2 regions of the Ornithinimicrobium pratense genome follow, and region 1 is predicted to be linked to the other one. Evidence: predicted binding sites of a transcription regulator. Region 1 holds the regulator's gene; the other holds the start of a gene.
The links. The regulator LexA, encoded in region 1, represses DNA repair genes until DNA is damaged. The targets are predictions, from matches to a motif close to TCGAACANNTGTTCGA.

Region 1 (4,210 bases):
ATGGAGTCGTTACTGAGCCCCGGCCGAACGGTCAGGGCAGGAACTGACTCGAAGGAGGCGACACATGAACGTCAGCCAGGAGCAGATCAACGAACTCTACTCGGCCCAGGTAGTCACCCAGGATGGTGAGAAGTTGGGCGGCGTCGGCCAGGTGTACCTGGACGACCACACCGGCGAACCGAGCTGGGTGAGCGTGAAGACCGGTTGGTTCGGCACTAGCGAGAGCCTGGTGCCGCTGGACGGAGCCGAGCTCTCGTCCGAGGGCACGGTGCGCGTGGTCCCCAGCAAGGACGTCATCAAGGATGCGCCCAACGTGGACGCGGACGCCCACCTGTCCGCAGAGGACCAGGACGCGCTCTTCCGCTACTACGGCAGCGCGGGGGTCAACGTCAGCCGTTACGACGACCTCGACACGGCCGGGACCGCAGGCACCGGCACCCACACTGGAGGCACGGGGGACCGTGACGCGGCCGTGGGCGACGTCATGGGCCACCAGGGCGTGCATGCTGAGGGGCACACGACCGGCGGCGACGTCGGCAGCGGGCAGCGCACGGGGGACGCCGACCTGCACCGTGCGGGCGGCTCCACCGACGACGGCTCGATGACCCTGCACGAGGAGCGGGTCGACGTCGGCACCCAGCAGGTGGAGACCGGCCGGGTGCGCCTGCGCAAGCACGTCGTCACCGAGCAGGAGAACGTGACCGTGCCCGTCCAGCGCGAAGAGGTCGAGATCGTCCGCGAGCCCGTCGCCTCGGGTGACGTGGACGCCGGCGGTCGGCTCCAGGATGAGGAGGCCGAGGTGACGCTGCACGAGGAGCGTCCTGTCATCGACAAGGACGTGGTCGCGACCGAGCGTGTCGGGCTCCAGAAGGAGACCGTCACCGACGAGAAGCAGGTTGTCACCGACGTGTCCCACGAGGAGGTCGACGTGGACCGTCAGGGCGAGGGCCTGGGCGGCACCGACCGGGATGGCCTTGGCGGCACCGACCGGGATGGTCTGGGCGGCACCGACCGGGATGGCCGCGGCAGCGGCGTCTGACGGACAGTGATCTGAGGCCGCCTAAGCGAGCCTGACCAGGAGGGGCACGACCGGTGGGTCGTGCCCCTCCTGGTGTCCCGGGGGAGCAGACTGCAGGGACGCCGCTGCACGACATCCAGGAGGTCCCGTGGTCACCCAGGCTCAGCTCGACGCCCTCTACGACGCCGAAGTCCTCGACCAGGCCGGAGTGAAGGTCGGTCCGCTGGACAGGGTCTACCTCGACAACGCCACGGGCGTCCCGGCGTGGGTCTTGGTGCGGACCGGGTGGCTCGGTGGCCGCCGGGTGTTCTGCCCCTTGACCAACGCCGAGGTTGTGGGCACGCAGATCCGCGTCCCCTACCCGGTCGGGATGATCAAGGACGCCCCGGAGATACCGGCGGTCGAGCACCTGACCGAAGACGAAGAAGAGCAGCTGTACGACTATTACGCGATCGACGAGGGGCCGGCTCCGTCGGCCTGAGCCGGCGGGGGTCCTAGCCGGAGCTGGCCGGCGCTGCTCCGAGCGGTTAGGTCATTGCGCAGGCTGCCGGGGCCGTGCCCGGTGCAGCGGTATGGTGCGGCGCCGCCTCCGGAGGGGATGGAGGTCGAAGACGACGCCGCGGTCTAGGGGGGCTTCAGGCGGGTCAGACCCGGCGCAGGACCGCGGTGACCTTGCCCAGGATCGTGGCGTGGTCGCCGTCGATCGGCTCGTAGGCGGGGTTGTGGGGCATCAGCCAGGTCTTGCCGTCGCGATGGCGGTAGGTCTTGACCGTGGCCTCGCTGTCCAGCAGCGCGGCCACAATGTCTCCGTTGACGGCGGTCGGCTGACGGCGCACGACGACCCAGTCGCCCTCGCAGATCGCGGCGTCGATCATCGAGTCACCGACCACGTTGAGCAAAAAAAGCTCGCCGTCGCCGACCAGCTGCCGGGGAAGGGGGAAGACGTCCTCGACCGCCTCCTCGGCCAGGATCGGCCCGCCGGCGGCGATGCGCCCGACCAGTGGCACGTAGGAAGGACGCGGCCGGGCATCGCCGATGCCGGTCTCGTCCACCTCACCGTGCGAGACCCGCCCACCATCGGTGTCACCACGCCGGTAGCCCTGGCCCTCGGTGGTGGGGTGGACGACCTCGATGGCGCGGGGTCGGTGCGGGTCGCGGCGCAGGTAGCCCTTGCGCTCGAGCATCTTCAGCTGGTGGGCGACCGAGCTGGGTGAGGTCAACCCGACCGCCTCACCGATCTCGCGCAGGCTCGGCGGGTAGCCGCGGGCGTCCACCGAGTCGCGGATGACGTCGAGGACGCGCTGCTGCCGGTTGGTCAGCTTGGCCCCACCGTCTCGGTCGGGCAGCTCGTGGATCGTGGCCATGGGTCTCCATCCCCTCGTTCTGTCGCCACTCCCGCTGCTTGTCAGGCTCCTGGCCGAAAGTCCAGGTCAGAGGGTTTGTCAGTGGCGGATGATTCAGTTCCTGACATGCCACAAGGGTACGTGCGCCAGGATCGAATGACAAACATCTGTTCGGTCCGCGTGTCGACTTCCTCGGACGGCTGTGCTACAACTAGGACAAAGTTCCATCGGACAAGCGTCCGAAGGACCAAGAGGAACAGGAAGGTGATCAGCATGAGCACTGCCACCCTCGAGACCACTGCGGCCCTCCCGCTGGGGCTCGCCCCGGGCCGGTCCGACCGCCGACGCGCACCGCGCGGGATCCCCCCACACTTGCGACTGGTGCCGACCGGAGCCGGCGGCAGCAGCGCCGCCCACGGCGGGGCGCTGGCCTCCGCAGCGGGCCGGACGCTCGCAGCCCGACGTGGCGCGGTCAGACCGCTGCGGATCACCCGGCGGGGCCGGCTCGCGCTGACGAGCACCGCCACCCTCGTCGTGGCTCTCGTGCTGCTGTCCCTCATGGGGTTGATCGGTCCGGCCGGCGCGACCAGCTCGATCGTCGTCCAGCCCGGGATGACCCTGTCGCAGATCGCCGCCGAGCAGCTGCCCGACGTGCCCCTGAGCGAGGCGGTCACCGACATCCAGCGGGCGAACAAGCTGAGCACGAGCTCGATCGCCGCAGGCCAGGAGCTGGTGATCCCCGGCCGCTGACCGGGTCAGCCCTCGCGGCCCAGGGCGGTCCCGTCCGCGCCGTCGGACCCCGCGCCACCGGCCGGGTCGACACCCTGCGCCGTGGAGTAGACGGCGTCCCAGACCATGGGTAGCTGCCCGGTGGGGATGAAGTAGCCCGCGATATGCGGGTCGAACATCAGCCCGCCGATGCCGGCCTGGCGGTAGGTCTCGGCCGACTCGACGACCTCACGGGGGGGCAGGGCAATCGCGCGCAGGTCCTCATCCGGCCCGATCATGCCGTTCTTGACGGCGAAGTCCCGCGCTCGCTCGGCAGCCGTGAAGGTCAGCACCATGAGCTGGTCCTCGATCGTGGCCGCAGCCGGCGACTCCAGGCCCTCGTCGCCCACGGCGATGAACCACCAGTGGTCCAGCGACATCGTCAGCCGCCACAGCGCGGTCATCCCCACCTGGTCGTCCGCTCCGGTCACCTGCGCGGCCAGCCGGTCGGTCTCCGACGGCGGCAGGTCACTGCCCCCGGACGAAAGGGGCCGACCCCCTTCGTCATCCTCCTGGACGCCACCCTCGGCGTGCTCGGTGCCAGGGACCCCGGGCCGCTGCCCCTCGTAGATCGAGTCCTCCGGCGCAGTGCCGGGGCGGTCGTCGTCCTGGAAGGGCAGGGCGGTCGGATCGGTCATACCCGCTATCCGACCACACCGGCCCTGGCGCGCCAAGACGGATCGCCGGAGGCTCCGGATGCTGACCCGGCCTTGTGCCGCAGGTGCCAGGGCCGGCCCCGGCGGCACAGGGCGGTTGCTGATCAGCCCTCAGACGTCGCGCGGGTGACGCTGGACCGGGACCGGCCCCGTGATGTCTGCCGACCCGACCGGCCAGTTGTGCGGCACGACCCCGGGCGGGACAGGGGAGGAGGAGACCCGCCGCGACTGCTCGCGGTCGGTGGGGATGCTCTGACCCCGGTCACCAGTGTCCGGTCCGCCGTCACGGCGCGGTCCCTGGTCGGCCAGCGGCACCCGCACCTCCTCGGTGCCGACCTGGACCTGCTCACCCCGCACGTGCACCGTCACCGGTCCGCCGACCTCGACCGCGATCGACAGCGCGTCGTGCTCCAGCCGCACGCGCA
Region 2 (4,210 bases), 770 kb from region 1:
GGGGACGGCCGCGACGCGGTCCAGGGCATCGACGATCAGGGTGACGAGCTCGCGGTAGTCGTGCACGCGGGTGCGGTAGACCCTGGACAGGGCCGTGGTCCAGGTGACGTCGCGGTTGGCGTGCAGGACCGCGTCCCAGGCTTTGGCGGTCTTGGGGTCGTGGTGCCAGGTGTCGAGCAGTTGCCCGTTGCTCTCCCGCGTGTGACCACCGGGGGTGCCGTGCTCGGTGACGTGGTCGACCTGACAGCCCCCGGCATGGTGCTCACAACCCGGCGCCCGACAGGTCACGTCCGCCGCCGCCAGCTGGGCCCGCATCGACGCATCGAAGCTGTAGGCGGTGGTGGAGCGTTCCAGGCAGCGTCCGTCGGACGGGTCCACCAAAAGTCGCACGAGGGTGCTGCCCGGTGAGAGTGCCAGGCGGCGGACCAGGTCTGGGCCCACGAACCCCGGGTACTTCCCCAGCACCCGACCCGTCCACGCCACCCGGGGCACGTTCCGCTGCCCGTGGGCAGAGTTCTCCTGTGGACCCGGCTTGTCGTCGCCTGCGTCCTGGCGGGCTTGCTGGCTGGTCTTGTCGATGTCGTGGTTGCGGGCGGCGCGGACCGAGGGCAGGCAGGCCGGACACCCAGCAGCGCCCGTGTGACCACCCTCCCCGTCCGTCTCGCCAGCTGCCTCACCGGCCTCCCGGCTCACTGCGACTGCCTCGCCGGCCTCCCGGCTCTCGCCGGCTCCTTCGCCGGTCGGGTCGCTGATCTCATTGGCGGGACTGGTGGTGGTGCGGTGGACGCCGGGTAACTGGTGGGCGGTGGTGGGGTCGTGCAGCGCCAGCAGTGGCACCACGACCTGCAGCACCGCCGCAGGCAGGGCGGACAGGGCAGCGATGACCTGCGGGGTCCACCCCGCCGCAGCCAGATCCTCCGGGGTAGGTGTGGTGGTGGCGGCGAAGATGTCCAGGTCCGGCAACTCGTGCGCCCCGACCGTGGCATGCCCCAACAACGCGATACCAATGTCGTTAGCCAACTGCGTCACCGTCCGCGCATCCCCCGCACCCCGCGCCGCACGGGCGGCCCTGTCCAACCGATCCCCCAGGGCCAAAACCTTCAGGGTGGTCCCGGTGAAACACACCTGCGCCGTACCGTCCTCATTCACCCGGATCGACATCGACCGGGCCCGGTAGGCCGCCTCCCTGGCCGCCCGCGCCTCCTCCACCGCTTTCACCGACGCCTCATCACCAGGGTCGGGGCAGGCCGCGACCTTGGCCACCTCCCGCTCCAACGCCACCCAGAACGCCCCTAGCCCCCACGGCCCCGCAGCCACGGACCCGTCTGCCTCGAGCCGTTCCGGCACGCACGTGCCCGGGTCATCACCCAACAACACCGTCGCGACGTGCGCGGCATCCGCCGCGGACAAGCGTGCCTTGTCGCACGCCCGCCACAACCCGCGAACCAACACCCACGTCACCGTCCCCCGGGCCAGAGCCGAGGTCACCGGGGCCCGGAACGCCGCCGGCGCCGTCGCGACCGCCACCATCGACGCGGTCTCCGCCCGCGACCACCCCGTAGCCGGAGCCAGGTCCTGCCGCACCCGCGCCTTCGCCCGCCACCGCCACCGCTCCCGACCCGTGGCCGACAACTCACCAGGGTCGGCCAGGCCACGGCGGGCCAACTCCACCCGACCCATCGCCACCACCCCCTCACCCACCGCCACCAACCGCACCCGCTCCAGGCGCGAGATCACCTGGTTCACCGCCTCCACCGCCCCCTGCGCCCGATCCGCCGTCGCGCACAACGCGTCCACCGACCCCTCCTCCTCCTCCACCTGGGCGGTGCTGCCTCCTTCCACCGCCGACACCGAGGACGGCACGAACCCCGTCCCTACCCCCGCCACCGACCCACCCGACGACACGGCCCCCGCCAACAACGCCGCATCCGCGAACACCGTCACCGCCCCCGCATCCAACCCCACCCGTGACAGGACAGACTCCAACTCACCCCGCAGCCGCCCATCACCCGTGGCCGGACCCCCGACCGCCTCCGCCGCCACGTCACCACGGTCATCACCAACTCCCGACGCGCCCCCGCGTTCACCATCCCGCCTCACCCCGACCACCCCCTCCAGCGGCCTCACCCCGGCCCGACACCCCCGCCCGGAACCCCTCCCCGACAGTTCGTGACCGGTACCCACATAATAGAACACCTGTACGACATACCCAGGGCTCGTCCACAGCGTGTCGGTGATCTTTCAGGACACCGGCGGTCCTACATCAAGAGTCAGCCACAGTGATGGTGCAAGGGGCGGACGCACGTCATCCCCTCAGCGTGGCCTGCACCACCCAGTTGTTCACGCTGTGGCCGGTCAGGTCCAGGCCCTGGGCCGGGTCGCAGGAGAAGATCGAGACTGTGCGCCCTGGCTCCGCAAGCCGCCAGACCCAGGCGTACTCGGCGTCCGCCTTCTCCGTGACGTCGTTCTTGGGCACTGACAGCGCGTCCATGTCGGCCTCGAAGACCGCTTCGGAGCCATCGGCGTAGCCGATGGTCACCACGTCACCTGCCCGCACCTCTCCCAGCCTGTAGAAGACGTCCCGACTGCCACCGTGGGTGGTGTGCCCGGCCAGGACGCCGGGGTATGCCGAGAGCTCCCCCGGCACGGTGGCCCAGTCGGGCGGACCGTACCAACCCACGACGCCTGACGGGGGGTTCAGCTCCTCACGCTCGTTCAACTGCGTGAGGGCGACCGGCGCGTCGACGAGGACGTCCGCCGCACGGGTGATCCGGACGTGCACGGGCCCCTCGCTCACCTCGGCCGGCGCCGGGTCAGTGACGGTTGGCGCCGGCTCCGTCGTCGCACTGAAAGTCGGGGCGGCCGACGGTGAGGGCGCGGGCCCGGAGGTCCGCCCCGGGGAGACGGCCGTCGGCCGCTCCTGCTCCGCCGGGACCGAGGTGGCCACCGGCGCAGAGGTCGTGGCCGGATGGGTCGGGGGCTGCACCTGGTCCGCGACAGTGGGGACCCCGCCCCGCCAGCCCCAGAAGGCGATGAGCGCCCCCACAAGCACCACGGCAACCAGCAGCGCCAGGCCCGCCGTACCCCTGGCCCGCCGTGCTCTGGCGTTTTGGCTAGTGGCCACGGTGTGCTCCTCACCTCAGGTGGTGGACGCACCCCCACGCAGCCATCGGGCTGCGCGGGGTCGTCCGGGCAACGACGTGCTCAGCTGCTCCGACGCACCAGCGCCGCCCCGGCCAGGACCATCAGACCCAGGCCGAGGGCCATCGTGGAGGCGCTGGCGCCACCGTCGGTCTGCACGCGACCAGGGACCCGGTGACCCTCCCCAGGCTGGGCGGGAGCACCGGGCTCGCCCGGCTCACCGGGAACGCCCGGGCCGTGAGCGCAGTCCTGCTGGACCTCCACCTCACCGTCACCGGCGAAGAAGAGCTCGTCCTCAACGGGCTCAGCGGCCTCGTCCACGCCCACGAAGCTGACCCAATAGACCAAGCCGTGGGTGATCTCCGCGGTGTGCGACTGACCTGGGGCGAGGAAGATGTAGTTCTCCTCGCCGCCCCAGTCATCCTCGTCCTCGATCCCGAACCAGAGGACGGTCACGTCCTCCTCCGCACGGCTGGTGAAGGTGATCGTCTCGCACCCCGCCTCCGCGACCGTCCACTGCTCCTCCGGCAATGTGGGGAAGCCCCAGTCATCGCAGTCCTCGGCGAAGGGGGCGCCGGTCACCGTCATCGGCCCGTGGAGCACGGTCAGCTCCGCCGGGGCGCCGCGGCGGTAGACGACAACCCTGAAGGTCGCGGACTCACCCTCGTCCAGGTGGTCGCTGTAGATGAACGCCTGGCCGTCGTAGAAGCGCTCGGTGCGCAGCGTCTCCCACATGCCGTCAACCTCCTCGTGGAGCGCCAGCCGCAGATCGTCGGAGTCGGCGAGGGTCGTGACTGCCACGTTGTACGAGCTGTCCCAGCATTCCGGACCGACGTACTCGACCTCGAAGTCTTCCGGCGCGGGGCCTACTCCCGGCTGCTCCGCAGGGGGCGGCTCCTGGGTGTTGGCGGCGTCATCAGTGGCGTCATCAGTGGCGTCATCAGTGGCGTCATCAATGTCGGCTGCGTCGTCGGAGGCGTTCTCGTCGTCGTTGACGGCCGTCTGCGTGGCGGAGTCCGGTGCCCCGGCGGCCCACGCCGGCGCGGACGTCAGACTCAACGCGAGGGCC

Region 2: the regulator LexA is predicted to act here: its motif matches at 2,189-2,204, upstream of FY030_RS00890 (HNH endonuclease signature motif containing protein).

Annotation. Positions count from the first base shown of each region.
Region 1 is NZ_CP044427.1:966,118-970,327, forward strand. Features, by position in the region: gene FY030_RS04385 (DUF2382 domain-containing protein) at 65-1,039, shown strand; gene FY030_RS04390 (PRC-barrel domain-containing protein) at 1,167-1,499, shown strand; gene lexA (transcriptional repressor LexA) at 1,663-2,382, opposite strand; gene FY030_RS04400 (LysM peptidoglycan-binding domain-containing protein) at 2,635-3,111, shown strand; gene FY030_RS04405 (hypothetical protein) at 3,117-3,767, opposite strand; gene FY030_RS04410 (glycoside hydrolase family 65 protein) at 3,897-4,210, opposite strand, start outside.
Region 2 is NZ_CP044427.1:199,541-203,750, reverse strand. Features, by position in the region: gene FY030_RS00890 (HNH endonuclease signature motif containing protein) at 1-1,965, opposite strand, end outside; gene FY030_RS00885 (class F sortase) at 2,306-3,124, opposite strand; gene FY030_RS00880 (hypothetical protein) at 3,205-4,210, opposite strand, start outside.